DNA from 2 places in the Microbulbifer epialgicus genome. Region 2 is predicted to be linked to the other one. Evidence: predicted binding sites of a transcription regulator. Region 2 holds the regulator's gene; the other holds the start of a gene.
The links. Region 2 encodes PhoB, which activates phosphate uptake and scavenging genes when phosphate is short. Its sites were predicted from a motif close to TGTCATAAANNTGTAACA; they were not measured.

Region 1 (15,524 bases), on a different contig from region 2:
TCAGCTACTTAGATCACCAGCGCGGGCTGGTAGGAGAAACCTGGCTGGCCAATGCCGCCCTTGAAGGTGCCCTCGATCATCAGGGTATGGTTTGCGACTTTGGTATCGTTAAAAAGACTCTGCGCCACTGGCTGGATGACCAACTCGACCACCGCCTGCTGGTACCCACCCAAGCTCCTGGACTGACAATTACCAATGAAGTTGGTCAGATATCACTCACTTGGCAGCTGGCAAGTGGCGAGCAAATTGCCGTATCCGGCCCCGAACAGGCTTTCGCACTGGTGGAGGCTGCCGCTATTAATCGGGATACAGTAGCGCACTGGAGTGTTCAACAACTGGCCAGCTCCTTTCCTACCAGTGTCGAACAACTCAAGCTCAACTTTGAAGAGGAAAAAATAGAAGATGCCTTCTATCACTACAGCCACGGACTGAAAAAGCATAAGGGCAATTGCCAACGAATTGCCCATGGTCACCGATCCCGCATCCAGATTTTTTCTGCTGGCGAACGCAATAAACAATTGGAACAAGAGTGGGCAAAACGCTGGGAAGATATCTACCTGGGCACCCGTGAAGACTTACATGAAGAGGGGGAGAAAACCTTAAGTTTTGCCTATCAGGCCCAGCAGGGGGATTTCACCCTGGAGCTTCCCGCGCGCTGCTGTGAGATTATCGACTGCGATACTACGGTGGAGCAGCTGGCCCAATATATTGCCAATTCTTTAGCCGAAGGGGCGCCCGGTATAGAGATCACCGTGCGAGCGTACGAAGGCCTGGGTAAAGGGGCAATTGCCTCCGCCCAGCGGTAATTTTTTACGCAGAACAAAGCAAGCCAATCTCTATACCCAGCAAAGGTCAGCAGATTTTGAACCTGATTGTTTTACAGGAAACTGATTTCATCGACTCCACGCATGTACGTCTCACAGGCCGCAGATTGGAGCATATTACCCAGGTCCATCGGGCTACTCCGGGGCAGCGAATGCGTGTTGGGTTACTCAATGGCAAAATCGGCTCTGGTGAAATCACTTCTTTCACTGATCAACAAGTAGAGCTAAGAGTGGGATTGCAAGACAGCCCTCCCCCACCATTGCCACTTACAGTGATTCTGGCATTACCGCGCCCAAAAATGTTAAAACGGATTATTCAGCATATCACTGCATTAGGTGTCAAAAAGCTGGTTCTGCTGAACAGCTACCGCGTAGAGAAATCTTATTGGCAAACCCCCTGGCTGGAGCCCGACAAACTATTCGAACAGTGCCTATTAGGGCTTGAGCAGGCTGTGGATACCCAGATGCCGGAAATCATCTTACGCAAGCGCTTTAAGCCCTTTGTGGAGGATGAGCTGCCCGAGTTAACCGCCAATTCGCTAAAATTGGTTGCCCATCCGGTAGGTGGCGATGCCTGTCCCGTTGATATCCATAAGGCAACCACCCTGGCGATTGGCCCTGAAGGTGGCTTTATTCCCTACGAAGTGGAAAAGCTTCAGGAAACCGGTTTTCACTCGGTGCACCTGGGAGCACGTATTTTGCGAGTAGAGACTGCATTACCGGTACTAGTAAGCCGCCTATTTCCCGCCCGCTAGCTTTTCCCAACTGAGCGGGTAAAGGGGTTACTGATTAAAATCAACTGTCTTTTACTTGCTCGCCGTCTGCGGGATCCCCGCCCCCCATAATTCCACCCCACCTTTAAGCCATCGCCTCAGTACTCTCAAACCTTTTACAAACCGTTAATCTTACATACCTCACAATTTCAAAATTCCATTCGATAATTCAATGTAAATCACACTTACAACCGGAGATTGAGACTTTTGCACGTTTTATTCATCAAGGTTTCATCATTTTGTAATAAATAAGACATATTTTGCGGCCTCGTTTTTCTTCCCTATGGGTGAGTTCTTATGTACCTGTTCTTTCACCGACTAAGTTATATCTTGTCACTTTTACTGGGACTAACATTTACCTCAGCCACTTCAGCTGAACTACCTGCATTCGATACAAATGCTTCTGGTTTGCTGTTCACCCTGCACGGTTCAAATACTATCGGAGCACAGTTAGCGCCCAACTTAATCCGCGACTATCTTTCCGCAAAAAGTGCCAAGAACATTCGTGTGATACCAATGAACAAAGCTAATGAATTCCGGGTTCAAGCAGACACTGGTCAAAATACCATTTTTGTCGATATTGCTGCACACGGATCAAGCACAGGTTTTAAAGGACTTATGCAATCTCAGGCAGACATTGCCATGGCTTCCAGACCTATCAAGAATACAGAATTTGCGGCACTCAACCGTCTTGGGGATATGCGCAGTAGTCGCGCAGAGCATGTTATTGCCATCGACGGCCTGGCAATCATTGTGCATCCCAACAACCCCATCCAAAAACTGACCTTGCAACAGATCGCCTCTATCTTTTCCGGGAAAATCACAAGCTGGTCCCAGCTCGGCGGCAACAAGAGTCAAATCAAAGTCTATGCCCGCGACAACCAATCGGGTACCTGGGATACCTTCAAAAGCCTGGTTCTGGGTAAAGGCCATACTCTGATCAACAGCGCCGAGCGATTTGAGTCCAACGATCAACTTTCCGATATTGTTGCAGCAGATCCAAATGGTATCGGTTTTGTCGGGCTGGCATCGATCCGTCAATCTAAAGCTATCGCTGTTTCAGATAGAGATACCCTACCCCAGACACCAGAACATCTCACCATTGCAACAGAAGATTATCCCCTCTCACGCCGCTTGTTTTTATACACGCCGGTTTACTCAGTTAAACCTGTCGCTAAAGAGTTCCTAAGCTTTGTACAGAGTGAGTTGGGTCAGGCACAGGTAAAGTCCACCGGATTTATTGCCCAAACCCCAATCGGTGTAAAGCCCGAAGGGCTGCGCGAAGGCCCCGAGGAATATTTGACCCTGACAGAGAATGCGGAGCGATTGAGTATTAATTTCCGCTTTTCCGAAGGCAGCGCCTTGCTGGACAATAAAGCCCAGCAGGACATCCAAAGGCTGGCGAGCTATATGCAAAAACCCCAGAACCGCGAACGCCGTTTACTGCTGATCGGCTTTGGTGACGAAAAGGTCAGCCCAGAGCGCTCAGTAGTTTTGTCCAAATTGCGCGCTGTAACCGTACGATCTGCACTTCGCGACCACCAGATCAACACTACACCTGTTCAGGGGTTCGGTGCCTATCTGCCTATCGCATCGAACAAATCCAGCAGCAAAATCAAAAATCGCCGGGTTGAAGTGTGGCTACTGTAGCTTGAATACCCTGCCATTTCTCAGGGCCAGAGAAGAAAAGCGATACCGGCGGGACTAGGAAAATACGACGGGAAGTACCGCAAGGGCCTTCCTTTTTTTAATACTGAGTTATCGCCAACGACTAACTTTAAGAGCAATAGCCAAATCACTGCAGCAGCGAGCAAACCTGGAGAATAGGGCTCACAATAAAAAAGCCGCGTAAACACGCGGCTATCAATGGCAGCTTTCGCTACCAAGTCTCACAGAGAGGAACGCCAAAGAGCGCTCCGGGGAAAACTCCCAAATTACAAGCGCGTTGCAGCTCGTTTAAAGAGCGGCTGTATGGCAGCCGCTTATAATCAGGCTACAGCTTCTTCAAGCTTGGCAACTTTTTGCAGAGCAAGCTTAGGATCTACAAACTCATAGCCCAGTACATCTGCAACTGCTTTGTAAGTCACCATACCAGCGTGAACATTCAGCCCTTCCAGCAGATTGGCATCATCCAGCAACGCTTGCTTGGCGCCTTTATTCGCCAGAGCCACGGCATAAGGCAAGGTAGCGTTGTTCAGAGCCATGGTGGAGGTACGAGCTACACCGCCGGGCATGTTGGCCACACAGTAGTGCACCACGCCATCAACTACATAAGTGGGCTCTTGGTGGGTAGTAGCTTTGGAGGTTTCAAAACAACCACCCTGGTCGATAGCCACGTCTACAACTACAGCACCCTTCTTCATGCGGCTGATAATATCGCGAGTCAGCAGCTTCGGAGCTGCGGCGCCCGGAATCAGTACTGCACCAACCACCAGGTCCGCTTCCAGCGCATGCTTTTCAATCGCATCGTTAGTGGAGTATTCGGTGCGTACAGCGCCACCGAAGATATCGTCCAGCTGACGCAGACGCGGCAGTGAGCGGTCCAGGATGGTTACATCAGCGCCCATACCCAGGGCCATCTTGGCCGCGTTGGTACCAACAACACCACCACCGATAATCAGGACCTTGGCAGGAGCTACACCGGGTACGCCACCGAGTAATACCCCAAGGCCACCCTGGGCTTTCTCCAGGTGGTGGGCACCACACTGTACAGACATACGGCCAGCCACTTCTGACATCGGCGCCAGCAGCGGTAGGCCGCCAAAGCGGTCGGTTACGGTTTCATAGGCGATACAGGTTGCACCGGACTTCACCAGCAGCTCGGTTTGCTTGGGGTCTGGTGCCAGGTGCAGGTAAGTGTAAAGAACCTGCCCCGGGCGCAGCATTTCGCACTCGTTCGGCTGTGGCTCTTTTACCTTGACGATCATATCGGCAGTGGCAAAAATTTCTTCCGGAGTATCGATGATCTTGGCTCCGGCTTGCTCGTACATCTCATCGGTAAAACCGATAGCGGTACCGCCATCTTTCTGTACGATGACTTGATGGCCATGGCCAACCAGTTCGCGAACACTCGACGGCGTCAGGCCAATACGATACTCGTGGTTTTTGATCTCTTTCGGGACGCCAATCAACATTTTTTGCTCCTCAATCTCTGCGGTTGGCACAATCTCTGCGGTTGGCACAATCTCTGCACAAATGCAGGAGTCACGCCTAATTTCTGTATTTTCCGCAGTATAGGGCCACCTTAGCAGTGGATTTCTACAAGAGTTTTTATCAAACTAGTGGTATCCACTATTAAAACTGGTGATAAGTCCATTTTTTAAGCTGATCGCCTATTGAGGAGACAGAGACATGCGCAAGCGCTCGGAAGAGCTCAACACGGTGGACCGCAACATTTTGCGAGTCCTGCAAAAAAATGGCCGGACCAGCTATGCGGAACTGGCCCGTAAAGTCGGATTAACTGCCACACCCTGCGTTGAACGAGTAAAACGACTGGAAAATGATGGAGTTATCCAGGGATACACCGCCCTAATCAATCCGGAGTTCCTGGATGCCGCTTTGGTGGTATTTGTGCAAATTCGCCTGAATCGCTCCGCCCAGGACGCATTTGAAGAGTTCCGTAATGCCGTGGCGGCTCTTCCGGAAGTACAGGAGTGCTATCTGGTCTCTGGCAATTTTGACTACCTGATCAAAGCGCGCGTCGCGGATATGGGTGCCTATCGCAAATTTTATGGTGAGACCCTTCTGACCCTGCCAGAGGTTCAAGAGTGCACCAGTTATGTCGTGATGGAAGAAGTGAAGGAAACTCTGGAGGTACCGGTGCACTACAACCGATAGCTCCTGTAATCAGGGCGACAAGTCAGTCGCCCTATTTCTATCTCAACCCAACTAAGGGAGTCAGTACTGAATACCCAGCTTGCGATAAACAAAACCTATCACCCAAGCGGGACCAATCAGCAAAAACTGAACGTCTTTAAAGAAGGAGGGCTTTTTCCCTTCGATATGATGACCGATAAACTGGAAAATCCACATCACCACGAATAATCCCAGTGCCGTCTGCCACACGGGAACACCCAGACGCTCCGCTACCGACCAGCCCCATAAGAAAACAACCGTCAAAGCAGTCATACCGAGCGCAATTGGAAAAGAAAGGGCAAAATAGAAAAGCAACACTGGCACTGTGACCACTACAGCCCAGTTCAACCAGGGAATCTCCGCCATAAACTGCGGCTGCGGAATACCCCATAAAAGGCCGGCAACCGTTGCATAAATTACCGGTACTGCAACCCAGTGAATGGATTTATTAATAGGATTCTGGTGGCTCTCGCCATACTCGGCAAACCACTGCTGGGCACTGCGCATGACAATCTCCTTTTCTTATAGTGTTATTGTCAGGAAAACTATCATCCTCCGAGCCCTGGCCGTAATCAATGGCCGAATGTACCAGGCATCAAACCAAAATAATTTGCTAACGCCGCACGTAGGCATCTAACTGAGCGTGATAGAGCTCGGCCATCTCCGCATCAAAGCAGCAAAATATGATGCTCTGTGGCTCTCCGTCTTTTTCCAAGTGCTGCTGTACTTGCTCGACGGCGATTTCCACAGCCAAGCTGGGGGGATAGTCATAGACACCGCAACTGATCGCAGGAAAGGCGATTGAGCGCATACTCTCTCGCCGCGCCAGCGCGAGGCAGTGCCGATAGCAGCTCGAAAGCAACTCCGGTTCGCCCAAGCGGCCGCCGCGCCAGACAGGCCCAACGGTATGGTAAATTCGTTTGACGGGTATTGAGAAGGCACTGGTTGCACGGACTTCACCAACCGGGCAACCCCCAATATTGCGGCAGGCATCCAGCAAACCGGGGCCCGCCGCGCGGTGAATGGCGCCGTCCACACCGCCACCGCCAAGTAGGCGGGCGTTGGCAGCATTGACGATGACATCGACGTTCAATCGCGTGATATCACCGAGATGAACTTTGATCACTCAGTATCTCCAACCGCTATTTGAATAATCGCTGCGGATGGAAATCCTTTTCGCTTCACAACAGTCGCGCCCTTGCCAAGGGCGCGCCCTCTGCGTAGCTGTCACACTGCACTCAGCCCCATCACTGGGGGCCGCAAGTACAAGCCCACCGGGCTTACCCCAGCAGTTTTTTATGCTGGGAGGCCACGGCTTCCGGGCATTTCGTCAGCACGCTAACTATGACGATAGCAGCTGCTGAGAAAATAAAGCCCGGTAGCAATTCATAGATATCGAAGATACCTCCAGAGAGCTGTTCCCAGATTACCACTGTGATACCGCCGACAATCACCCCGGCAATGGCACCGCTGCCGGTCATTCTTGACCAATACAGGCTGATCAGCAGTGCTGGCCCAAATGCGGCGCCGAGCCCGGCCCAGGCATAACTCACCACATCCAGAACCTTGGAATCCGGGTCCATAGCAATCCACACAGCGATTAAGGAAAGCCCCACAACGGCCCAGCGCCCCACTTTAACCATGGCTTCCGGACTGGTCTTGCGCCCAACCCATACATGGTAAATATCTTCCGCCAGTGCTGCAGAGGACACCAACAACTGGGAATCTGCAGTGCTCATAATCGCGGAGAGAATCGCCGCCAGCAGTACGCCCGCAACAATCGGGTGGAACAGAACTTGAACCAACTCCATAAAAACAGTCTCACCATCCGGCAGCCCCTGCTGCATCTGCAGGTGGGCAAAGAGGCCTACCGCCATGGCCCCCAGGAAGCCGATCAGGGACCAAACCGCCGCAACAGTTGCAGCTGCAGGGACATCATCCGGGCTGCGCACCGCCATAAAACGCGCCAGGATATGGGGCTGACCGAAGTAGCCCAGCCCCCAGGCGAGTGAACTCAGAATGGCGACCATACCCAAAGCCTGTCCGCTGCCATCAGTCAACCAATACGTTAACTGGGGCTGTTGTGTTTGCAACTGAGCCCAGCTGGCGGAAAAGCCACCCTGATCGGAAATCACCACTAAAGGAACGGCAATCAGAGCAACGCTCATCAGCAAGCCTTGGAAGACATCGGTCCAGGATACCGCCAGGAAGCCGCCAAACAGTGTGTAGGAAATCACTGCAACGGCGCCAATAACCACCGCATAGTGGTAGTCCCAACCAAAAACTGTCTCAAATAACTTGCCGCCGGCAATCAAGCCCGAAGCCACGTAGAAGAGGAAAAACAGTAAGATGAAAATAGCGCACACTGTGCGCAGGTAAGGGTGGCCCATCTTAAAGCGGCGATCCAGGTATGCGGGCACAGTAAGGGAATCGTCCAGTTCATAGGTATAAATACGCAGGCGGCGCCCCATACTGACCCAACTCAACACGATACCGGAAAAGAGGCCTATAGCGATCCAGCCCGCAGACAAGCCCGCGGCATAGGCAGCACCGGGCAACCCTAGCAGTAACCAACCACTCATATCTGAGGCCCCGGCAGAGAGCGCCGCAACGGCAGGGGGCAATGAACGGCCGCCGAGGAAATAATCACTGGCATTTTTAGTGCGCATGTAAGCGTAAATGCCAATCACCAGGATTAGAGCCAGATAGGCGACAAAAGTAAGGGCAACGAGCCACTGTGCGGGCATGGGGGGATTCCTTTTACTCAAACTGGAGTGGCACTCAGAGAGGGCGCTTTCTGCGACTCTTTGCTCGCTTTTTGGGCAAAATGAGCTACGGGGTCGGTACCACTTCAAAAATAGTTATGTTTATTGCGCCTAAATCTACCCAACAGGTGGCATCGACTCAATCCGCAAACTAAATATTCAGGACAGCCACAGAAAAAAAGACAACACTATGGGCATCTGTCTGGACGAATTGCGCCTCCAGGTTATCCGTCCGACCCTCAAACATCTGAGAGCCTGGAGCCAGGGCATGGAAAATCTCCTGCTCGGCACTGCCGCACAGGAGTCACAGCTGGGGTTTCATCTCAAGCAGGGACGGCGCCATGGATTGGGCATCTATCAAATCCAACCGCATACTCACCGGGAGATCTGGGATAACTACCTGATCGATCACCCAGCCCTGGCCTCAAAGGTACGCGGCCTGGCCAGCCAACGGGACTTTCTCGATCACCCCCACAGTGAGCTGACCACCAACCTGCGCTATGCCACCGCTATCGCCTGGCTGGTTTACCGCTCAGCCGACGTTCACAAAATTCCCGAACCGGAAACCAATAATGTGGCGAAAATGGCGCGGCTGTGGCACCAGCATTTCCACCACGGACCCAGCGCCACTACGCGGGATTTTGAATGCAGCTATGCCCAGCTGGTAAGCGGCGCAGACCCTACAAATTCAGCGCCGAGATATACTGGGGCGCAACGTCCTGAGCATCCTCCGGCTCCCAGGAATTCACCTGACGCTGAATTAAATGGTCAGGGCGCTCGGCAGCCGACGGCGTAGAGCGATCCAATTCCAGGCTTTCGAAGTCGTAAAGATCCCTGTCTGCCAACTGTGATGGGGATACTCTTGTAAGGGCAGCAAAAATATTCTCACTGCGCCCTGGGAATTTTTTATCCCACTCCCGCAACATCTTCTTGATCGCCTGCCTCTGCAGGTTTTCCTGGCTACCGCACAGGTTGCAGGGAATAATCGGGAATTCCTTGAACTCCGCATAGCGGGCGATATCTTCTTCGCGGCAATAGGCCAGCGGGCGAATTACGATATTGCGGCCGTCATCCGCGCGCAGCTTCGGCGGCATCGCCTTTAGACGTCCACCGTAAAACATGTTCAGGAATAAAGTTTCGACAATGTCGTCTTTATGGTGGCCAAGGGCTACTTTGGTGGCACCGATTTCCTCGGCAAAGCCGTAAAGGGTACCCCGGCGCAGGCGCGAACAGAGGCTGCAGGTGGTCTTGCCCTCAGGCACCACTTCCTGCACGACTGAATAGGTGTCTTTTTCCACGATGTGATGAGGCACGCCGAGGGAACGCAAATACTCCGGCAGGATATGCTCGGGGAAACCTGGTTGTTTCTGGTCCATATTCACCGCCACCAGCTCAAAATTGACCGGCGCAGTTTTTTGCAGGTTCAGCAGGATATCCAGCATGGCATAGGAATCCTTGCCACCGGACAGGCAGACCATAATTTTGTCGCCTTCTTCAATCATGTTGAAATCGGCAATAGCGCGACCAACATGACGACGCAGGCGTTTCTGCAGCTTGTTAAATTCGAGTCGCTCGCGGCGATTTTCCACTTCGGGCATGGTGTCTCTCTAACTAGTTCAGTACCGCTGGCCGGTTACAAATCTGGGTCACAGCCGCAGCCACTACCTTTAATGACTGATGGCCAAGTGCCGGCTTTCCCAATCCTGGGGGCGCGATTGTACGCATTTCGATCACGGAGTACACGACTGGCTATCCACCTCATCCGCCAGCAGTGACTCGACACAAGGCCATACATGATCCAGTAGTGCTGGCTGGGCCTTGGCGGTTGGGTGGATACCATCCGCCTGCATGGCACCCTCTGCCAGCGCTACTGTCTCCAGGAAGAAGGGCACCAACCCAACCTGCTCTGATTTCGCCACCTTGGGATATACAGCGGCAAAGGCACTGGTATAAGCGCGACCGTAGTTAGGAGGAATACGCATGCCCAATAGCAATACCTCAGCACCAGAGTTCTTCGCCAGTTTCACCATTTCCATCAAGTTGCGCTGCAACGACTGCAGCGGGTAACCCCGCAGGCCATCGTTACCACCCAACTCCACAATCAGCCAACGCGGATTGTACTCCTCCATCAGACGAGGCAAGCGCGTCAACCCACCGGAAGTGGTTTCACCGCTGATACTGGCATTGACCACTCGAACTTTTTTGCCCTTCTCCTGCAGGCGCTCCCGCAATAATTGCACCCAGCCCTGCTCTTCATTAATACCGTAAGCAGCGCTGATACTGTCACCCAGCACCAATAAGGTATCCGCAGTATTCGCCTGGGCAGCCCCGACAGGGATAAACAGCAGCAGTACCAAGCTGAATTGAGCCGCCAACTGCCGAAAAAAGGCTGTCGTCATGTCATACTCTCCAAAAAATTCGCGCATCCGTATAGGGAACACAGTATGTCCGCCATTCTTACGGCAGAAAACCTGTATCACAGAGTCTCCACCAGCGAAGGGCCATTGACCCTATTAAACAATATCTCCCTACAACTGGCGCGTGGGGAAAGCCTGGCTGTGACCGGTGCCTCAGGTTCCGGCAAATCTACCCTGCTCGGTCTATTAGCGGGATTGGACAAGCCCAGCGAGGGAAAAATCTGCCTGGCCGGTGAAGAAATTACCGCCATGGATGAGGAACAACGTGCGGCGGTGCGCGCCCGCTGCGTGGGCTTTGTATTCCAAACCTTCCAGCTACTGCCAGGCCTCACCGCTCGTGAGAATGTCATGCTGCCCAGTGAGCTACGCGGAGAGCGCGGCGCCGCCAAGCGCGCAGAGGAGTTCCTTGCCAAGGTTGGTCTTGAACATCGCCTGGGCCATTATCCGCGCCAGCTTTCCGGCGGGGAGCAACAGCGGGTCGCTATTGCCAGGGCCTTCGCTAGCTTTAGCGGAGAGGACGCCATCCTCTTTGCTGACGAACCCACCGGCAGCCTGGATGCCGGCAATGGCGCCAAAATTATCGACTTACTCTTCAAGCTCAACGCCGAATCCAGTACCACTCTGGTATTGGTGACCCATGAGCAACGCCTGGCCGAGCGCTGCGCCACTCACCTGCGTATGTCTGCTGGAGCAGTGGAATCCTACGAGCCCCTTGCTGGAGACGACAACCTGTCGGAGGTGTCCGCCTGATGCTGCCGCTGCGACTGCTTTTCAGGGACTGGCGCGGTGGCGAGTTGGCCCTGATCGCCAGTGCTCTGGTACTGGCCGTGACCTGTGTAACCGCGATTGCCCATTTCACCGACCGCCTCACCCGCGCCATGGAGCAGCAATCGCTAACCTTCCTGGCTGCAGAAAGGGTCCTGCGCAGCAGCCAACCAGTCGATTCGACCTGGCTCGACGAGGCAAAGGTACTTGGATTGGAGCAGGGGCAAGCCATCCAATTTTCCTCGATGATCTCCGCCAACGACCAGTTCCAGTTTGTCTCGGTAAAAGCCGTGGATGCTGGATACCCATTGGTTGGCCATCTGGAGATTCGCCGCTCGCCGGAAGTCCCAAGTGAGATCGCGCAGCAGGGCCCACCTCCAGGAGAAGTCTGGGTGGAGTCCCGCCTCCTACCCTTGCTGGAAATCAATATCGGCGATTCTATCGACCTGGGCGACACGCAACTCAAAGTGACCGGCCTGTTGGAACGGGAACCCGACCGGGGAACCAGCCTTTTCGATATGGGCGCGAGGGTACTGGCCAATGTCGATGACCTACCGGCCTCCGGCGTTATCCAGCCCGGCAGCCGGGTGCGCTATCGCTATCTTTTTGCCGGGGACGACCAGGTACTGAAAGAATATTTTGACTGGCTGAAGCCACAGCTGACCGAGCATCAGCGGGTACTGGACCTGCGTGAAGGCCAGCCGCGGGTAGCCTCGGCATTGAACCGCGCTGAGCGTTTCCTGTTCCTTGCCGCCAGCCTCGCCGTACTGCTGGCCAGTGTTGCAGTGGGCCTGGCCGCACGCCGCTATGGCCTGCGACATACCGCCTATGTGGCGGTAATGAAAAGCCTTGGCGCAGGACGCAACAAAGTACTTGCCATTTACCTGGGCCAGCTGGCCGCTCTCACCCTGATAGCCACCGGCCTTGGCTTAGCCCTGGGCAGCTTTATCCAGGCCCAGGCCGTCAACCTGATGGCCGGTTTCTTCCCGGTAGCGCCACCCGCCAGCCATTGGGGCCCCCTGCTTGTAGGCCTCGCCACCGGCCTCGCCTGCGCATTGGGTTTTGCCCTGCCCCCCCTGTTTCGCCTGGCACGCACAGACCCCATGCAGACTTTGCGTAAGGATTGGAGCAACCCCGACAAGCGCGAATGGCTGGGATTGATCCTCGGCCCCAGTGCCATGCTGCTATTGATTTGGTGGCTATCAGGCAGTTTGGCCATGACCCTGGCGTTGCTCGCTGGTATGGGGCTATTGGTGGGTGGCAGCGCCCTGGTCAACCAATTACTGGTGCGCGGTAAACTGGCCGCTCTAGGCGGAGCCTGGCGTATCGCTCTGGGCAGTCTTCAGCGTCGTGCCGCATTCAATACACTGCTGATCGCCGCCTTTGGTACCGGCTTGTTGGCCATGTTGGCCCTGGTCTTTGCGCGCACCGCACTGATCGACGAATGGCGCATGCAATTGCCAGAGAAGGCACCCAATCACTTCCTACTGAATATCACACCCACAGATGTGGACGGGATGCAGCAGATGCTGGAAAAAGAGGCAGTGAGCAGCACCGAATTCTACCCTATGGTGCGCGGCCGCCTGATCGCCATCAACGACACTCCCACCAGAGACCTGAAGGATCGACCAGGCGGCGTGCGCAGGGAACTCAACCTGAGCTGGACCGAAAACCTGGCACCGGATAACCGTATTCTCGAAGGGGAATGGTGGGGCAAAACCAGTGAGGGGGTCTCGGTAGAGGTGGAGCTGGCCGCACAGCTTAACCTCGCCCTCGGAGACAAGCTGCGCTTTTCCATCGGCGGGCTGGAATTGGAGGCCCCTGTGGCCAGCTTTCGCTCCCTGGATTGGAACAGCATGCGCCCGAACTTCTATATGTTGTTTGCACCAGGCACCCTGGAGGGCTTCCCAGCCACTTATATCACCAGCTTTTATCTTCCCCCTGAAGACAAGCTGCTGATCAACGACCTGGTGCGCAGCTATCCCAGTGTCAGCGTGATAGAGCTGGATAAGATTATCCTGCGTATTCGCGACACCATCGACCAGGTATCTTTTGCCATCGAATCGGTAATGGCACTGATGCTTGTGGCCGGGGTACTGGTATTAATTGCCGGGGTACGCGCCAGCATCGCCGAGCGTTTGCAGGAAGCAGCAATTATCCGCACACTTGGAGGACGCAGGCGCCTGTTATTGAAGAGCCTGGTTCTGGAGTTTGGGCTACTCGGCTGTGCCGCCGGTTTACTGGCCGCCATTGGCGCCGAAGCAACCCTTGTGGTGCTATCGCAACGGGTTTTCGAGCTGCCCCTGATGTTCCACCCCACCCTGTGGCTACTGGGCCCATTGGTAGGCGCCGTATTGGTGGGAACTGCCGGCACATTGGCCTGTTACAGCTCCGTGAGCCAGCCTCCATTGAAAGTGCTGCGAGAATTGGCCTGATTGCGGTACATTGGCCTAAAAGTTGGCCGCACATAAAAAGAGATGTAGCTGTTTTATGGACCTGGAATTCGACCGCAAACATATCTGGCACCCCTACGCCTCGCTGATCAACCCGCCACCGGTCTATCCGGTGGCCAGGGCTGAAGGGGTTCGAATTTTCCTGGAAGATGGCCGAGGCCTTATCGATGGCATGTCCTCCTGGTGGAGTGCCCTGCATGGCTACAATGTGCCCGAGCTGAATCAGGCCATGCGCAATCAGATGGACAAGATGTCCCATGTGATGTTTGGCGGTCTCACCCATGAACCGGCCATTGAGCTGTGCAAAAAGCTGGTAGAGATCACCCCACCGGGGCTGAATCGGGTATTCCTGGCCGATTCCGGCTCAGTCTCTGTGGAAGTCGCCATTAAGATGGCTCTGCAGTTTTGGCACTCCCAGGGCAAGCCGGGTAAAAGCAAATTGCTGGCCCTGCGCAATGGCTACCATGGCGATACCTTTGGAGCCATGGCCACCTGTGACCCAGTTACCGGGATGCACCACCTGTTTGCCGGTCAGCTCAGCCAACACCTGTTTGCCCCCACCCCGCAAACCCCTTTTGGTCAAACCTGCCCGGATGAAGATATCCGAGAGCTGGAACAGCTGGTTGCGCAAAACAGCGAGCAACTGGCTGCGGTGATCCTCGAACCCATAGTGCAAGGTGCCGGCGGTATGCGCTTTTATTCCGCAGATTACCTGCGCCGGGTACGAGCACTCTGTGACGAATACGACCTGCTGCTGATTGCCGATGAAATCGCCACCGGTTTTGGCCGCAGTGGCAAAATGTTCGCCTGCGACCACGCCGCGATCAGCCCGGATATCCTCACCCTCGGCAAGGCCCTCACCGGTGGCACCATGACGCTGGCCGCTGCGCTTTGCAGCGATCGTATTGCCGAAGGCATTTGCAATGGCGAGGCCGGAGTCTTTATGCACGGCCCCACTTTTATGGGGAATCCCCTCGCCTGCTCCGTTGCCAATGCCAGCATCCAGCTGCTTCTCAGCAGCCCCTGGCAGGAACGAGTAACAGCTATCGAGCAACAGCTGACCGAGCAGCTGGCCCCATTAAAATCCGCACAGGGTGTCGCCGATGTTCGAGCCCTTGGAGCGATTGGGGTGGTGGAAATGCGCGAGCCGGTAAATATGGCCAAGGTGCAGGAAGCTTTAATCGAACGCGGCATTTGGCTGCGCCCCTTCGGCAAGTTGGTCTACGCCATGCCGCCCTATGTGATTTCTAAAGAAGACCTTAGCCAATTAACTTCAGCAATGGTTGATGTATTGGGGGAGACTTCCTAACTTTCGTACCAATTAATTTGTGAAGCCGGTCTCAATAATGCCGGATTAACCGGCTCTTTCTGTCAATAACCTTCACTGTTACTGCTGCGAACAGATGGCTATCTGATTACTTTCCTTAATACCGGGGGCACCTCTTCCAGGCTAAAGACCTCCGTTGGCCTCTCCCGTATTCGCCGTTCTCAGATTCAATTTTCTTAGTCTTTACAAGCTTCGATCAGCTTGATCGCTATTTCTGCCAGAAATGTTTTGAGCACCTAAAAATTCCTGTATCATTAATGTTAATGATAGTTATCCTCATTTGCGATAGCAATCAAAGTGATCACTGTTAAACGTTAGGCATTCACCTCGCCCGATCAATGCCTT
Region 2 (15,524 bases):
CGGTAAATTAATGCAAACCCCCACACTGTTCGCCCTTCTGCTGCTGTTGATTCTGGTGGCCTATGGTACCGGCTTTAGCCGCGCACTGAGCGCTGCACGTAGCTTAGGTGGCTTGCGCAACCTGGCTTCTCTGCCCAGTTATTACGGAATATTTGCCGCGCTTTGGTGTGGTCTGCCGGCATTGGTATTACTCGGTGCCTGGCTGATATTTGACGATGCCATTATTCGGGCTATGGTGCTGAACAGTGTTGCCGACAAACCCGAGACAATTTCAGGGCAGAATCTGCTCTACGCCCAAATTCAAAATCTGGCCGCAGGCCATATGTTGGGGGAAGCCACTCCGCGTTTACAAGAAGCGGCAGATCACCTCAGCCAACTGCGTAGCAGCTCCAATACTATGCAAGCCTTTATGAGCTTGATATTGGCCGTGGGTCTCGGAGCTTTTGCTCTTTTACGTTTTTCCCCACAATTACGCGCTCGAGAAAAAGTTGAGAAGGTCTTGCGGGCTATATTGATTGCCTGTGCCTGCGCGGCCATTTTTACCACCGTGGGTATTCTGTTCTCGGTGTTGTTTGAGTCCCTGCGCTTCTTCCAGTCGGTTCCTATTACCGAGTTCCTGTTCGGTTTGCACTGGAGCCCGCAGATGGCCCTGCGCGCGGATCAGGTTGGTTCCAGCGGCGCCTTCGGAGCAGTGCCCCTGTTTACCGGCACCTTGATGGTTTCCGCCATCGCAATGTTTGTCGCAGTACCTGTTGGTTTGATGGCAGCGATTTACCTGGCGGAATATGCCAGCAAGCGTGTGCGCGCCCTCGCCAAGCCAATTCTGGAAATTCTTGCCGGTGTGCCCACGGTGGTATACGGCTTCTTCGCCGCTCTGACGGTTGCGCCCTTTATTCGTGACCTGGCTACCTCGGTTGGCCTGGAGGCCTCCAGTGAAAGTGCCCTGGCCGCAGGCCTGGTGATGGGCATTATGATCATCCCGTTCGTCTCCTCCCTGTCAGACGACGTGATCAATGCGGTGCCGCAATCATTGCGCGATGGTGCTTTGGGCCTGGGCTCCACCCACTCTGAAACAGTGCGCAAAGTTGTGATTCCGGCGGCTCTTCCGGGAATTGTCGGCGGTGTTCTGCTGGCGGTGTCACGGGCAATTGGTGAAACCATGATCGTGGTGATGGCGGCGGGACTCGCAGCTAACTTAACCGCCAACCCGCTGGAGTCTGTGACCACCGTTACCGTTCAGATTGTGACCCTGCTGGTTGGTGACCAGGAATTTGACAGTCCCAAAACCCTGGCCGCCTTTGCCCTGGGCTTAATGTTGTTTGTTACCACATTGGTGCTGAACTTTATCGCCCTGCACGTAGTGAAAAAATATCGGGAGCAGTATGACTAATCTGACTCAGGCGCAGGTTCGTGAGCGTATCGAGAAGCGCCTCGCCAGCCGCCACCGCAAGGAAAAGCTCTTTCGTGGATTGGGCATTGCCAGTATTGCCTTCGGTATACTCGCAGTTGTAATTTTGTTCAGTGATATTATCAGCAAGGGTAGCGGTGCCTTCGTCCAGACCGCTATTCAGCTGGAAATACACTACGATGCGCAGGTGCTCGGCATCGACAAAGTCGATGACGAGAGTCTGGCCTGGGCCAACTTCTCCGGTTTGATACGCCAAGCCTTGCGCGAGCGCTTTCCCTCAGTGACCAGCCGCGGTGAAAAGCGTGAGCTATATACCCTGGTTTCCTCTGGTGCGCCTTTCACCCTGCGTGACCGCCTGGCTGATAACCCGGATCTGCTCGACAAGAGCGAGATGGTATGGCTCGCCGCCGATGACGATGTGGACACCTTTGTTAAGAGCCTCAAGGATTCCAAGGAGGGTTTTCGTGGTCGCACCTCTGAGCAGAAAGCCGGCTGGATTGAGCAACTGTTGGATAGTGGTGAGCTGAAAAAACGTTTCAATACCACCTTCTTTACCAATGGGGATTCCCGTGAGCCAGAGCAGGCCGGTATTCGTGCGGCATTGATGGGGTCGCTGTTTACTCTGTTGGTGACACTGGCGTTGTCCTTCCCTATCGGCGTAGCCGCCGCCATTTACCTGGAAGAATATGCACCGAAGAACCGCTGGACCGACCTTATTGAGGTGAATATTAATAACCTCGCCGCGGTACCTTCTATCGTATTCGGCCTGTTGGGGCTGGCGATCTTTATCAATTTCTTCGAGCTGCCCCGTTCGGCGCCGTTGGTAGGTGGTCTGGTACTCACCCTGATGACACTGCCGACGATTATTATTTCCAGCCGTGCGGCGCTAAAGGCGGTTCCGCCCTCTATCCGTGAAGCGGCAATGGGTATGGGCGCCTCGCGTATGCAGGTGGTTTTCCACCATGTGTTGCCACTGGCGATGCCGGGTATGCTTACCGGTGCGATTATCGGCATGGCCCAGGCACTGGGTGAAACAGCACCGCTGTTGATGATTGGTATGGTCGCCTTTATTGTCGATGTGCCCGCCGGGGTGACTGATCCAGCCACTGTGCTACCGGTACAGATCTTCCTGTGGGCCGACAGCCCTGAGCGCGCTTTTGTCGAGCGCACTTCGGCAGCAATTATGGTGCTGCTGAGCGTATTGATTGTAATGAATGCCAGCGCGGTATTACTGCGCAAGAAACTTGAGCGCCGCTGGTAACACAGCGCGGATTAACAGAAAGCGGGATTATTTATGAGTACCATGACCCTGGATGCCGCAGGGCGCACAGAGGCGGCGCGATCCGAACTGACTGGCGGGCAAATTGCAGCGAGCGCCGAAGTCCGGAAAACCGTGGGCAAGCCGTTCTGTGATACCGCCAAACTGCGCATGCGCAATGTGAATGTATTTTACGGCGAGGCCCAGGCTATCCACTCCGTCAGCCTGGATATTGGCCGCAATGAAGTGGTGGCCATGATTGGCCCTTCCGGCTGTGGTAAGTCCACTTTCCTGCGCTGCCTCAACCGTATGAATGACACCATTGAAGGTTGTCGTGTCGAGGGCGAGTTGAGTCTGGATGGCGATCCTATTTATGGCCCCAAGGTGGATGTCGTGCCCCTGCGTGCTCGGGTGGGCATGGTATTCCAGAAACCAAACCCTTTCCCAAAATCCATCTATGAGAACGTGGCTTATGGCCCCAAGATCCATGGGATCGCCAGCCGCCGCGCCGATCTGGATGAAATTGTTGAGAACAGCTTGCGCCGCGCAGGGCTATGGGATGAGGTAAAGGATCGTCTGGATAAACCGGGCACCGGACTCTCCGGTGGTCAGCAGCAGCGCTTGTGTATTGCCCGCGCTATTGCGGTTAGCCCTGAAGTTATTCTGATGGATGAGCCCTGCTCGGCCCTGGACCCCATCGCCACCGCACGTATCGAAGAGCTGATTGACGAGCTGCGCGAGAACTACACTATCGCCATCGTTACACACTCAATGCAGCAGGCCGCTCGCGTCAGTCAGCGTACGGCCTACTTCCATCTGGGTCGACTTGTCGAAGTTAACGATACCGAAACCGTGTTCACCAACCCTGAGCACGAATTAACCGAAGCCTATATCACCGGCCGCTTCGGCTGAGTCGGCCACGCCCCGAGGGAACACTATGGAAATGCACTTCGATCAGCATATCTCCCGTCAGTTCAACGAGGACCTGGAAGGTATTAAGACCGAGATGTTGGAGATGGGCGGCATGGTCGCCCGCCAGGTCGCCGATGCTGTTGATGCCTTGTCCAATGCTGATAGTCAGCTGGCCGAGGAGGTTCTGCGTGTCGAAGAGGAGATCGATAAGAGCGAGATGGCACTCGACGAGCACGCGACTTTAATTATCGCCAAGCGCCAGCCCGCCGCCTCGGATTTACGGATGGTGATGTCGGTAACCCGTATCGCTCGCGATCTGGAGCGCATCGGCGATGAGGCCTGCAAGGTTGCAAAAATGGCCATTGCCCTCACCGATGAAGGCACCTCACCGCGCGGCTACACTGAAATACGCCATATCGCCAATGCCGTGCGCAAGATGCTTAACGATGCCCTGGATGCCTATACCCGCTTTGACGTGGAATCGGCCCTACGCACACTGGCGGAAGATGAGCAGGTGGATATGGATTACCGCACCGCGGTGCGCGAGTTAGTCACCTATATGATGGAAGATCCGCGCAGTATCTCGCGAGTGATCAATGTGCTCTGGGCGCTGCGTTCATTGGAGCGTATTGGCGACCATGCGAAGAATATTTGTGAGCAGGTGGTTTATTTGGTGGAAGGTGCGGATATTCGCCACGGCCATGAAAAAAATCTGCGGAAGTCTTGAACTTCCAGCCCGCTACAAAGGTCGCATTAAGCGGCCTTTTTTATTGCAGGTTTTTCCAGCTCGGGCGCCCTGAGAGGAAGCGATGAAATATATTTTCGAAGTTCATATCAAAGAGGGATTCAGTGCAGAGGAATATGCTGAGGCCTGGGTACGAGCATCCAGGTTAATTCAGCAATATCCCGGCGCTATGGGAACGGAACTTCACCGCAAGATTGATGATCCAAGAAAGTTGCTTGCTGTTGCCACTTGGCGCTGTAAGGAAGACAGGGATGCAATGCAGGCACAACATTTGGTGGAGATCGATAAAATCATTCGCAGTGTTGCCCCCTTCGTCGAAATTCGTTCACTGGGTGAATTTGAAGACCCGCAATGGGTTGTTAATTTTAGTTTGGATTAATATTAGTGAGTACAAACTGAATGTAAGCTGAATAAAGCTAGTGAAGCCGATAAGAATTAAAAAAATATAAAATTATATTATTTTTTGTGATTTGTTTTTCTAGTTAGTTATTACGCTGCATTACAAGTATTTTTATCTTTTTGTTCCAGTCAATTCAACCACCTGTTTTATTCAACTTGCCGCAAAAAAATAGTTAACTAACTTTTTGTAATTTACTGTTGTTGCGAACTAAAAAACTTTTGTTACAATTCTCTGCCCAATTTGGATCCCAACGTTAACGAAGGATTTTGATATGAGATTCAAGCTCGCTGCTCTTCCCCTGATGCTTCTCGCCGTAACTGCAACTGCTGAGGAATACACATCCATTACTACTGTTGATTATTCAAACCTGGACCTTGATGGCGCGGATGGTAATCTATTTGGTGCTGAAACCAGTTATTATTTCAGTGGTAAGGAATCACTGGGTCCATTAAAGGAATTTGAATACATTAATAAAGTTACTAATGTATCCGCGGCTTTTACTCATTTTGATGTAGGAAGCTTTGATAGTGATAATTTTGCTGTGGCAGGCGAGTACTTTGCCAATAATGGTCTGATGGTTGGTGCCAACATTACAGAAGTGGATGATGACAATGTAAATACGATATCCCTTGGATATTTATTTACCCCTAACTTCCTAGTAAAATTGTCCCATGTAGACAATGATTACGATGATGAGACGTTAGTTGAGGCTCGTTATAACTATCAGTTGAATGGCAACGATTACATTGGCTTTGATTTTGTTACTGATGACGATTTCGACGCTCGGGTTTTTTCTACTAAGTACTTTGCCAGCCTGGGTGGTGATCAATACTGGACGGCTGACTTTGCTTACACAAGCATTGACGATGGTGATAACTACTGGAAGGTTGGTGCTGAATATTATTTCACCAAGAGTACTTCTATTGGTGTAAAGTATGATGATAATCAGGACTTTAAATTAGGTTATTCACACTTCTTCAGCCAAAACATTGCTGTCGAAGCTGCTTACAGTACTATGCTATTTGATGACTTGAATCTTCGTAGTTTTGGCAATGAAGCTTATTCTTCGGGTTCAAGTGCCGATATCGAAGTTGATAAATTTGAGCTGGGTCTGACTGTACAGCTGTAATTTATAGCTAGACAAAAAAGGGCTATTGTAAGTAGCCCTTTTTTTTACGGGTTATTTTGATCAACCCTACCTAAATTTTCCCTGTCAGCGCCTGTATTCTAGCCTGCGCCTTAGTGCCAATTTCCCCTCCAGCCTTTGCTGCTGTTTGGTAATGTTTGAAAGCACTTTGCTTATTGCCCTGCTTCTCATAAACTTCACCCAGGTAGTAGTGCGCATAACCGGTTTCCAGATAGCGAAGGGAGCGGCTTAGGTCTCGCTCGGCGGATGTATAGTCCTTGAGTTGTGCACTCGCCATTCCGCGTTTTAACCAGTGGGAAAACAGCGCTGGGTTTTTCTGTACTGCGCGGTCGTAGGCTTTGTGAGCGTCGGAGTATTGTTTTTTCTGCGCCAGCAAATCACCTTCCAGGGCGAAGAAAGCTGCTTCCTTGGGTTGCTGCTTTTGTGCTTTGCGCACAAGGCTGAGGGCACTTCCATATTGTTTTTTACTCGCCGCCTCCAGTGCATCATCATAATTTTTATAGGCATCGGCATCGCGTTTCAATTGAGCAATCGCTTTTTGATAGGCATCTCGATTGGTGACGCCCTTGGGTAGTGCTTTGCTATGTTCAATATTTGCTGTAACCCGGGATTGTGACGGGGGATGGCTGGCGAATAGTGCTTCCAGTCCGTTGCTCTGGCGGCCCTGGGAGAGCTCGACAAATTTCCGCTGCAGGCGTACAGCACCCAGGGGATCATAGCCGGCGGCGGCCATATATTTCATCCCGTATTCATCTGATTCCAGCTCGTTGCCACGGCCGTAGCGCGCAATATAGGCAGAGCCGCCCAGTTGGCTGCCGGTGGATATCAAGTCTCCGTAAGCGGAATCTTTGGTTGCTGCACCGAGCACTGCGAGCCCGGCACCCAGTACCTGCTGTTGGGACATGGCAGTTGCCGAATGGCGTGCGGCAGCATGAACTATTTCGTGGCCCAGCACTGCGGCCAGTTCGGCCTCATCTTCAAGTAATATCAATAGCCCCCTGTTGATAGCGATTTTGCCTCCCGGCAATGCCCAGGCATTGGGTACAGAGTTATTTAGAACGACGAATTCATAGGGGAGCTGAGGCCGGTCGGAAACCCGTGCCAACTTTTGTCCCACTCTGTTCACATAGTCCTGCAAGCTGGGGTCTATGGTGTATTGCCCACCCTGCTGCTGCTGGTTGATAGGGTACTGTTGCTGCCCCAGGCTTAGCTCTTGCTGGGGTGAGACCAGTGAGAATTGCTGTTCACCGGTTACTGGGTTGACGACGCAACCACTGAGAATTGAGGTTGCTACGAATGCCGCAGCAGCGAATAAAGTCTGGTTGCGCGAGATCATTGCCTGCCTCCCTGTATAATGCTGAGTATTTAGCGATCACCCATTGTACACAGTCCGGGAAGAGAGGTTATGACAGCACTACAGGTAATCGAGTTGTTTGCGGGTACCAACCCCGATGGCGAACCAGTGGTGGAGCGCCTGCAGGTGCGCATCAACGAGGACGACAGCTGTCAGCTGGTACGCTCGCCTGCATTTATCAAAGGCATCGCCAGTGGCGACAGCATCAAAGTGGACAAGGATACCCAGCAGTTTGAGCTGGTAAAGCGTTCCGGCAACCTGGCGATCCGCGTGTTTTGCCGCGGAGATAGCGCAGAGCTTTCAGATAAATTGACCCCGCAGCTAGAGAAACTTGGAGGTGAATTGGATCTGGAAGTTCCGCGTATGCTGGTTTACAGCATTCATGTCAGCTGTGGGTTCGATAAGATTGAAAAGATCCTCAATAATGCCTGCGATGGGGCCAACAGTGTCTGGTATTACGGCAACGTGTATGATCCCAAGGATGGCCAGACACCGTTAAACTGGTGGCAGGATATTCTAAAGCCGGAATAGTTTCGGCCGGCATGAGCTGAGGGTTAATGACAATAGTTGCTGCCCCATTGTGATAAGAGAGCCGGGCAAATTTTCAGGCATACCCAGATTCGCGATTGGGTATGAATGTCGCTGGCAGTGATGGCTAGGCAGAAGAAAGTAAGGTATCCGATGTTAATAGTGATTTCTCCCGCGAAAACGCTGGATTACGAGAGCGAAATTCCGGAATTGGAGACCACCCAGCCGGAGTTTCTCAAGGAGTCCGCAGCACTGATCAAAGAGTTGCGTGAACTCAGCCCACCGCAGATTTCCAGTCTGATGAAAATTTCTGACAAGCTGGGAGTCCTGAATTACGATCGATTCCAGTCATGGAAGCGGCCTTTTACGGCTAAGAATGCACGAGCGGCACTGCTCGCTTTTAAAGGCGATGTGTATACCGGGCTAGATGCAGGATCTATGGGCAAGCGCGATTTCGGCTATGCACAAAAACATCTGCGTATGTTGTCGGGGCTCTACGGTATCCTGCGCCCGCTGGACTTGATGCAGCCCTACCGCCTGGAAATGGGCACCAAGTTTGAGAATTCCCGCGGCAAGAACCTGTATGAATTTTGGGGAGAGCAGATTACCGAGGCCCTCAATAAGCAGCTACACAGCGTCAAGAGCCGTGAGTTGGTTAACCTCGCCTCCAACGAGTACTTCAAGTCGGTTAAGCCCAAGATGCTCGATGCCAAGGTCGTAACCCCACACTTTAAGGACTTAAAGAACGGCGAATATAAAATGATCAGTTTTTTCGCTAAGAAGGCACGGGGTATGATGAGTCGCTGGGCCATTGATCAGCGGGTAAAAAAGGCGGAAGACCTCAAAGGTTTTGATGTGGCGGGCTACAGCTATAGCCCGCAAATGTCTGGTGAGCGCGATTGGGTATTTACTCGGGATGAGGCGCAATGAGCGAACCTAGCCTGCCGGATGCGCCCTCTTGCGCGCGCAACCGAGGTCCAATCCTGGAGCAACTGCGCAGACTGCTGGCTAATAGCCGGCAAGTGCTGGAAGTTGGGAGCGGTACCGGGCAGCACGCGGTCTATTTTGCCCCACAATTGCCTCAGTTAACCTGGCAGACTTCTGAGCGCGCGGAGATGTTACCGGGCGTTTGTGCCTGGCTGGAGAAGCAGCCCGCAGAAAACCTGCGAAAGCCCCTTACCCTGGATGTCGATAATGACTGGCCAGAGCTCAGTGCAGATGCGGTCTTTACTGCCAATACCCTGCACATCATGTCGAGAGAATCGGTGGAGCGTTTTTTCCGCAAACTCCCCTCCGTCTTGCAGCCTGGTGGCCAGCTAATTGTCTACGGCCCCATGAAAATTGATGGGACTTTTATCGGACCGAGCAATGCCGAATTTGACCAGTGGCTGAAGGAGCGCAACCCAGCCAGTGGTATCCGCGACCTGGAGTGGCTGGACCAGCTTGCCGAAAATAGTGGCATGTTTCGCGAAGAATTAAATTTCCTGCCGGCCAACAATCAGCTGGTGGTCTGGCGCAAAAATGATAATAAGGAGAAATGATGCCTGCGTGGTTTGAAGTGACGATAATTGTGGCCTTTGCCATTGGTGCGGTTTTCTTTTTTGCCAAATACCGCGAAACTGCCGCCGCCCTGCACGAGAGTGAGCGCATGAAAGCGCGGCTTTCCAATGACTTGAATCGCTATAAGGATGTGCCCCGCCTGCGCGCTCTGCGCGATGCTCTGTTAGGTGCCAAACCTCTGCCTACAGATGACGATGGCAATGAGCACCTGCTGTTACGCGATGGGGACTTGCAGCTGCACCATCTGATCCTGCGTCGGGAGAGCACTCCGGTGAACGAGGAAGATGAAATTAGCTATACGAAAAATGGTGAACAGGTGAGGCTGCAGGAGTTCGAGTAGCCTTAACTGGTACCTTGGGGAAGTGTCAGGTACCTGCTACTTCTCCATAATTATTCTCTATTTTTGTATCTACTTTGCTCGCAGGGAAGTGCAAAATGAAAGTGCTGCCCTGGGCCGGAATGCTCTTTACACTCATTTCACCACTGTGGCGTAGTAGTACATGCTTGACGATAGCCAGCCCCAGGCCGGTACCGCCGCTATCCCTCGAGCGACCGGGATCGACCCGGTAGAAGCGCTCTGTCAGGCGCGGAATATGGATTGGATCAATGCCAATCCCCTGATCTTCGACGCTGAAATGGCCGCCACGACTATCCTGCCACCAGCGCAGTCGGATTTCTCCATCTGCCGGGCTGTACTTCACTGCGTTCAGCACCAAGTTGGCGAAGGCGCTGTGTAGCTCACTGGCATCGCCGCGGATACTACTGTGGCCCTCGCATTGCACCTCAATTTGGTGGCGACCACCACTGAAGCTGCGTGCTTCCCGTGCTACCCGTTCCATCAGCTCATTAACGTCCACGGGTATATCGCCACCACTGCGCTCCGAGGTTTCCAAGCGCGCCAGCAGTAGCAGGTCGTTGACCAGTGTGGTCATACGGACGGCCTGCTCCTCCATTTGTGCCAAAGGGCGCTGCCACGCGGGTGGTGCCATATCACTGCCTTGCAGGGTCTCCAGGTAGCCGGCGATCACTGTTAATGGAGTGCGTAGCTCGTGGGAAACATTGGCGACGAAGTCGCGACGCATCTGCTCGAGATTATGCAGGCGGGTGATATCGCGCACGATAACCAGCGCCTCATCCTGACCATAACGGGTGACTTCCAGCTGTAGGCGCAGTGCCTCATTACCTGGGGCAGGTAGGGTGAGAGGTTCACGCGAGTCGCTGTCTTCGTTGTGCATATAACTGACGAAGCCGGGGTCACGCACAAAATTGACCAGGGATTGCCCGGCATCACTGGTCTGCAGGCCGAGGAGTTCACCGGCGGCGGGGTTCCACCAAGCCAGGTGGTCACCATTTTCCAGGGCCACTATGCCTTCGCGCAGGGCGCTGGTGCTATCCTGTACCCGACGAAGCATGGCGTGCAGCTTTTGTTTTTCACGACGGTGGCGGCGCTGCATACGATAGAAATCATCGTAAATCTCGCCCCAGACTCCGAATGCGGTGGGGGCGGGTCCGCGCCGGCCATTGGCCAGCCAGCGGTTGAAGCGGTGTTGCTGCCAAAGCACGGATATCAGGTAAGCGGCCAGGCCTGCAATCAATGCGAGTGACCAGTTGCCTGAAGTGAAACCGAGAATGGTGCAGCCCAGAGCGATAACTACAAATCGTGAAAATTCGCCGATACTGCGATCCAACATAGCGTTGCCGTGTTACCTGACGGAGGACTGTGTCCTTCCCGCACTCAATACATCGTGGAACCCCGCGGTTTTTGAAAAATGACCACAGGTTTCCGTGGGAGTCAGTGCCGACCCAAGGGGATTGTCACACTTTTTCGACAGTTTGCACAGAAAATCGATAACCTGTGCCGCGCACCGTCTGGATATAGCGGTCGTGACCGTCCATCGCCAGGGCTTTGCGCAGGCGGCGAATATGCACGTCTACGGTGCGTTCCTCCACGTATACATTGCCCCCCCAGACATGATCCAGCAACTGCGTGCGTGTGTAGGCGCGCTCTTGGTGGGAAAGGAAGAAGGTCAGCAGACGGAATTCCGTGGGACCCATATCCACAGGCAGTCCCTGAATGGTGACCCTGTGGCTGAGGGGGTCCAGCACCAGATTGCCGGCGCTCAAGGGGTCTTCTGGTGTGGCAGGACCGGCGCGACGCAGTACCGCTTTGAGACGCGCAACCAGCTCACGAGGAGAAAAGGGCTTGGTGATATAGTCGTCGGCGCCCGTCTCTAACCCTTTGATTTTATTATCTTCCTCGCCTTTGGCAGTAAGCATGATGATGGGTACGGAAGTCGTCAGTTCGTCGCGCTTAAGACGCCGGGCCAGTTCGACACCGGAGACGTCCGGCAGCATCCAATCCAGCAGGATCAAGTCTGGTTTCTCATCAATGACCAGGGCGTGGGCTTCCTGGGCATTCTCCGCTTCGAGGCAGCGATAGTTGGCCATTTCCAGCGCGACCCGCAGCATATCGCGTACTGGGGCCTCGTCATCGACAATCAAGATCGTTTTACTGTGCATTTGCCTGCCATGCCCGCTCTGTTGTCAGGATTTCCCGGTTATGGCCGGGGATTAAACGGGATTTATATGACAAATATATGACGGTTGCTTGCTGTCTCCCAGTCAAAGGCTAATTCGACAGATAGTGCAGGGAAATTCCGCCGAATATCGCCAATCCCACCCAGTTATTGTTGAGAAAAGCCTGAAAGCAAGCTCCTCTTAACCGGTCGCGTATCAACCACTGCTGATAGGCAAAGAGCCCGGCTACTGCGATCAGTGACAGGTAATAAATGGCTCCCAGGTTAAAGCGCTGACCGATAAACAGTAGGGCTATCAGTACCAGAAGCTGAAGGGTCGCCGTCATGGCTTTATCCATCTCCCCAAACAGAATTGCTGTGGATTTGACCCCGATTTTCAGGTCATCATCCCGATCCACCATGGCGTAAAAGGTGTCGTAACACAGGGTCCAGAGGAGGTTTGCGGTATACAGCAGCCACGCCTGGGGGGGGATTTCTCCGGTGACTGCGGCGAAGGCCATGGGGATTCCCATACTAAAGGCGGCGCCCAGCACAACCTGCGGCAAGTGCGTATAGCGCTTGGCAAATGGGTAGCAAAAGGCCAGTCCCAATGCCAGCAACGATAGCAGAATGGTCAGTTTGTTGGTGGTCAGTACCAGGGCAAACGCCACCAGGCTGAGCCCGGCAAACAAACCCAGAGCAGCGCGAGGTGTGATGGCGCCGCTGGCCAGGGGTCTCTCTGCAGTACGTTTTACACGGCCGTCAATTTCGCGATCCGCGAAGTCGTTTACCGCGCAGCCGGCAGCACGCATCAAGATGACTCCAAAAGTGAATACTGCAAACAGGTGCAACCCCGGCCAGCCACCAGCAGCGAGCCACAGTGCTGCCCAGGTGGGCCATAAAAGCAGGAGTGAGCCGATAGGCTTGTCCATTCTCGCCAACTGCCAATAGGGCATCACTGAAGGCCAGCGGGTAGCAATCTGTTGGCTGATCACGGTGGACTCTCTCCTCTCTCCAGGTGTCTAGTTATTGATTACAGTTGCTGTGGGAGGCCCTTCAGGTTGGAAGGCCGAGAGGAAAGTCTCGGCTACCAACAGAGGCTTATCCCGCAGCCAGAAAGTTGAGCGTCGTCCCCAGGCATTTTCATGCTCACCGCAGAGCACCTCTGGCTGAAGCCTGGGGTTGCGTTGCAGGCGATTAAATTGGATGTCGCTACGGCGAATTCCCGGTTCGCTGAACAACAATTCCCCCAGCGGCTGGTCATTCAGACTGCGCAAATTGCGGGACTTGCCCTGCAGGCTGCGTAAGGGCAGTACACTGCGTGCATAGACCCAAGGCTGGCCACGGCCATACAGCAGTACTTCTCTTACCAGGGCACGGCTGTGCTCATGCAGTTTGAGTACATGGCATTCCTCTGCACGGGGGAGTTGCCAGCCCTGGTTGAGTACCTTTACGTGAAAATCCCCATCGCTCAGATGTTTTAAGGCGGCAGTCAGCGAACCCGAATATTCCAGCCAGGGTAATAGCGGCGCAGGGGGCTGAGGCTGTGTCGCTTCTAGTGGCTGCCCACGCCAATCGCCGGTGGGTACATATGGAGATTGGTGCAACGATAACTCCGCAGTCTGGAAAAGAGGGCATTGTACCTTGCCCGCTGGCGGCTGGCCTCACCCTGTTGCACTTTTGCTCCCTGGGGCGGCAATGGATATAGTGCTCGCTGCAATGAAAACAACGAATCTATAGAGAGAAGCTTGTTATGGGGCTTACTACCAAAATTTTGGTGGGGATGATTGCCGGCATTATTCTGGGAGTCTTGTTCAATTTCCTGAACAGCAGCCAGTTGCTTGGTGCGGGTGTGACCAATGCCATCAATCTCTATCTGACCGAGGGCCTGTTTGACATTATCGGTCGTATCTTTATCGCCTCGCTGAAGCTGATGGTGGTACCGCTGGTGCTGGTTTCCTTGATCAGTGGCGCCTGTGCACTCTCAGAGGGAAGCCGTATCGGGCCGTTGGCGGGCAAAACGGTTCTGCTCTATATGCTGACCACAGCGGTGGCTATCACTCTGGCTCTGTGTCTGGCACTGGTATTCCAGCCCGGTATCGGTGTGAACGAGGCTGCAGCTGCGGCAAGCTCTACTTTCCAGCCAAAAGAGTCTCCGCCGCTGTCCGATGTGCTGGTAAATATTTTCCCCACAAATCCAGTGGCAGCGATGGCCGAAGGCAATATGCTGCAGATTATCGTATTTGCCCTGTTGATGGGGTATGCCATCTCCCGTTGCGGAGAACCAGGCCAGCGAATCGCGGCCTTCTTTAACGACCTCAACACGGTTGTACTGCGCATGGTTGGGGTACTGATGGTTTTTGCACCCTACGGAGTTTTTGCGCTATTGGCGAAAACCTTTGCGGACCTGGGTTTTGGCGGTTTGCTTCAGCTTGGGAAGTATTTCCTGGTGGTGTTAGGTGCCCTGCTCTTGCACGCTCTGGGAGTTTATTCGATTTTGTTGAAGCTGCTGAGCGGTCTCAACCCGCTGGAGCTGCTCAAGAAAATGCGTTCCACCATGGTATTTGCCTTTAGCACTGCCTCTTCTGCGGCCACCATTCCGGTAACCTTGTCGACGGTAGAGAAGCGCTTAGGGGTAGATAACAAGGTTGCCGCCTTTACCGTGCCTCTCGGTGCGACAATCAATATGGATGGCACCGCAATCATGCAGGGGGTTGCCACGGTCTTTATTGCCCAGTTCTTTGGTGTGGAGATTGGCCTTACCGGTTACCTGACCGTGATTATTACTGCGACCCTGGCCTCTATCGGGACTGCTGGAGTACCCGGTGTGGGCCTGATTATGCTGGGTATGGTACTGCAACAGGTGGGTTTGCCGCTGGAGGGGATCGCCATAGTAATTGGCGTCGATCGCCTGCTGGATATGGTGCGCACGGCTGTGAATATCACTGGCGACGCGGTGGTGAGCAGCGTGGTGGCGAAGAGTGAGGGCGCGTTGGACGAGGAGACTTACTACGACTCGAACTATGACAGTGTGAGTATCAATGATTCACAAAACACCATAGGCGCCCATTGAGGCGCTTTCCATTAGGCTTCGGCAAAACGGGGCTTGTTCTGTAGCCAGCGCTTAATCAGCTGGCGCCGCATCTCTTGGTCCAGCACCGGAGATGCGGCAATCCTCTGTACTTGTGGCAATAAATCAGCATCTCTCTGAAGGTCGGCGATGCGGTGTTGGATCTCACCGGTCTGGCGGGTGCCGAGTATTTCACCCGGGCCACGCAGGCGCAGGTCTTCCTCCGCGATAGCAAAACCGTCACTGTGCTGGCGTAGGGCCTGCAAACGTGCGCGCCCATTTTGCGATAAAGGTGTGCCGTAGAGTAAAACACAGTGGCTGGCGATAGAGCCGCGCCCCACTCGACCGCGCAGCTGGTGCAGCTGCGCCAAGCCGAGCCGCTCAGGGTTTTCGATAATCATCAAGCTGGCGTTGGGCACATCCACCCCCACCTCGATTACTGTGGTGGCTACTAACAGGTCCACTTCCCCTGCCTTAAAAGCGCTCATCACCTGATCTTTCTGTTCCGGCTTGAGGCGCCCGTGTACCAGCGCCACGCGCACGCCATCCAGCATCTCTGCCAGCTCTTCTGCCGTGGATTCCGCTGCCTGAGCCTGCAGGCTCTCGGATTCCTCGATCAGAGTGCA

Region 1: ACCI49_RS17960 (substrate-binding domain-containing protein) is a predicted target of PhoB. The motif match lies at 1,827-1,844, and genes of this name have one in related genera.

The regions. Positions count from the first base shown of each region.
Region 1 is NZ_JBGMEK010000055.1:669-16,192, reverse strand. Features, by position in the region: gene ACCI49_RS17970 (6-pyruvoyl trahydropterin synthase family protein) at 1-806, shown strand, start outside; gene ACCI49_RS17965 (16S rRNA (uracil(1498)-N(3))-methyltransferase) at 863-1,579, shown strand; gene ACCI49_RS17960 (substrate-binding domain-containing protein) at 1,895-3,247, shown strand; gene ald (alanine dehydrogenase) at 3,586-4,731, opposite strand; gene ACCI49_RS17950 (Lrp/AsnC ligand binding domain-containing protein) at 4,949-5,434, shown strand; gene ACCI49_RS17945 (Mpo1 family 2-hydroxy fatty acid dioxygenase) at 5,495-5,959, opposite strand; gene ACCI49_RS17940 (O-acetyl-ADP-ribose deacetylase) at 6,066-6,578, opposite strand; gene putP (sodium/proline symporter PutP) at 6,733-8,199, opposite strand; gene ACCI49_RS17930 (hypothetical protein) at 8,408-9,013, shown strand; gene ttcA (tRNA 2-thiocytidine(32) synthetase TtcA) at 8,898-9,815, opposite strand; gene ACCI49_RS17920 (arylesterase) at 9,948-10,616, opposite strand; gene ACCI49_RS17915 (ABC transporter ATP-binding protein) at 10,662-11,384, shown strand; gene ACCI49_RS17910 (ABC transporter permease) at 11,384-13,834, shown strand; gene bioA (adenosylmethionine--8-amino-7-oxononanoate transaminase) at 13,890-15,161, shown strand.
Region 2 is NZ_JBGMEK010000008.1:28,461-43,984, forward strand. Features, by position in the region: gene pstC (phosphate ABC transporter permease subunit PstC) at 11-1,390, shown strand; gene pstA (phosphate ABC transporter permease PstA) at 1,383-2,669, shown strand; gene pstB (phosphate ABC transporter ATP-binding protein PstB) at 2,703-3,578, shown strand; gene phoU (phosphate signaling complex protein PhoU) at 3,604-4,305, shown strand; gene ACCI49_RS05590 (antibiotic biosynthesis monooxygenase family protein) at 4,388-4,702, shown strand; gene ACCI49_RS05595 (putative porin) at 4,995-5,852, shown strand; gene ACCI49_RS05600 (M48 family metalloprotease) at 5,923-7,206, opposite strand; gene ACCI49_RS05605 (DUF4265 domain-containing protein) at 7,276-7,755, shown strand; gene yaaA (peroxide stress protein YaaA) at 7,906-8,682, shown strand; gene ACCI49_RS05615 (DUF938 domain-containing protein) at 8,679-9,293, shown strand; gene ACCI49_RS05620 (hypothetical protein) at 9,293-9,652, shown strand; gene phoR (phosphate regulon sensor histidine kinase PhoR) at 9,678-11,003, opposite strand; gene phoB (phosphate regulon transcriptional regulator PhoB) at 11,128-11,832, opposite strand; gene ubiA (4-hydroxybenzoate octaprenyltransferase) at 11,942-12,784, opposite strand; gene ACCI49_RS05640 (chorismate--pyruvate lyase family protein) at 12,851-13,435, opposite strand; gene ACCI49_RS05645 (dicarboxylate/amino acid:cation symporter) at 13,582-14,901, shown strand; gene recG (ATP-dependent DNA helicase RecG) at 14,913-15,524, opposite strand, start outside.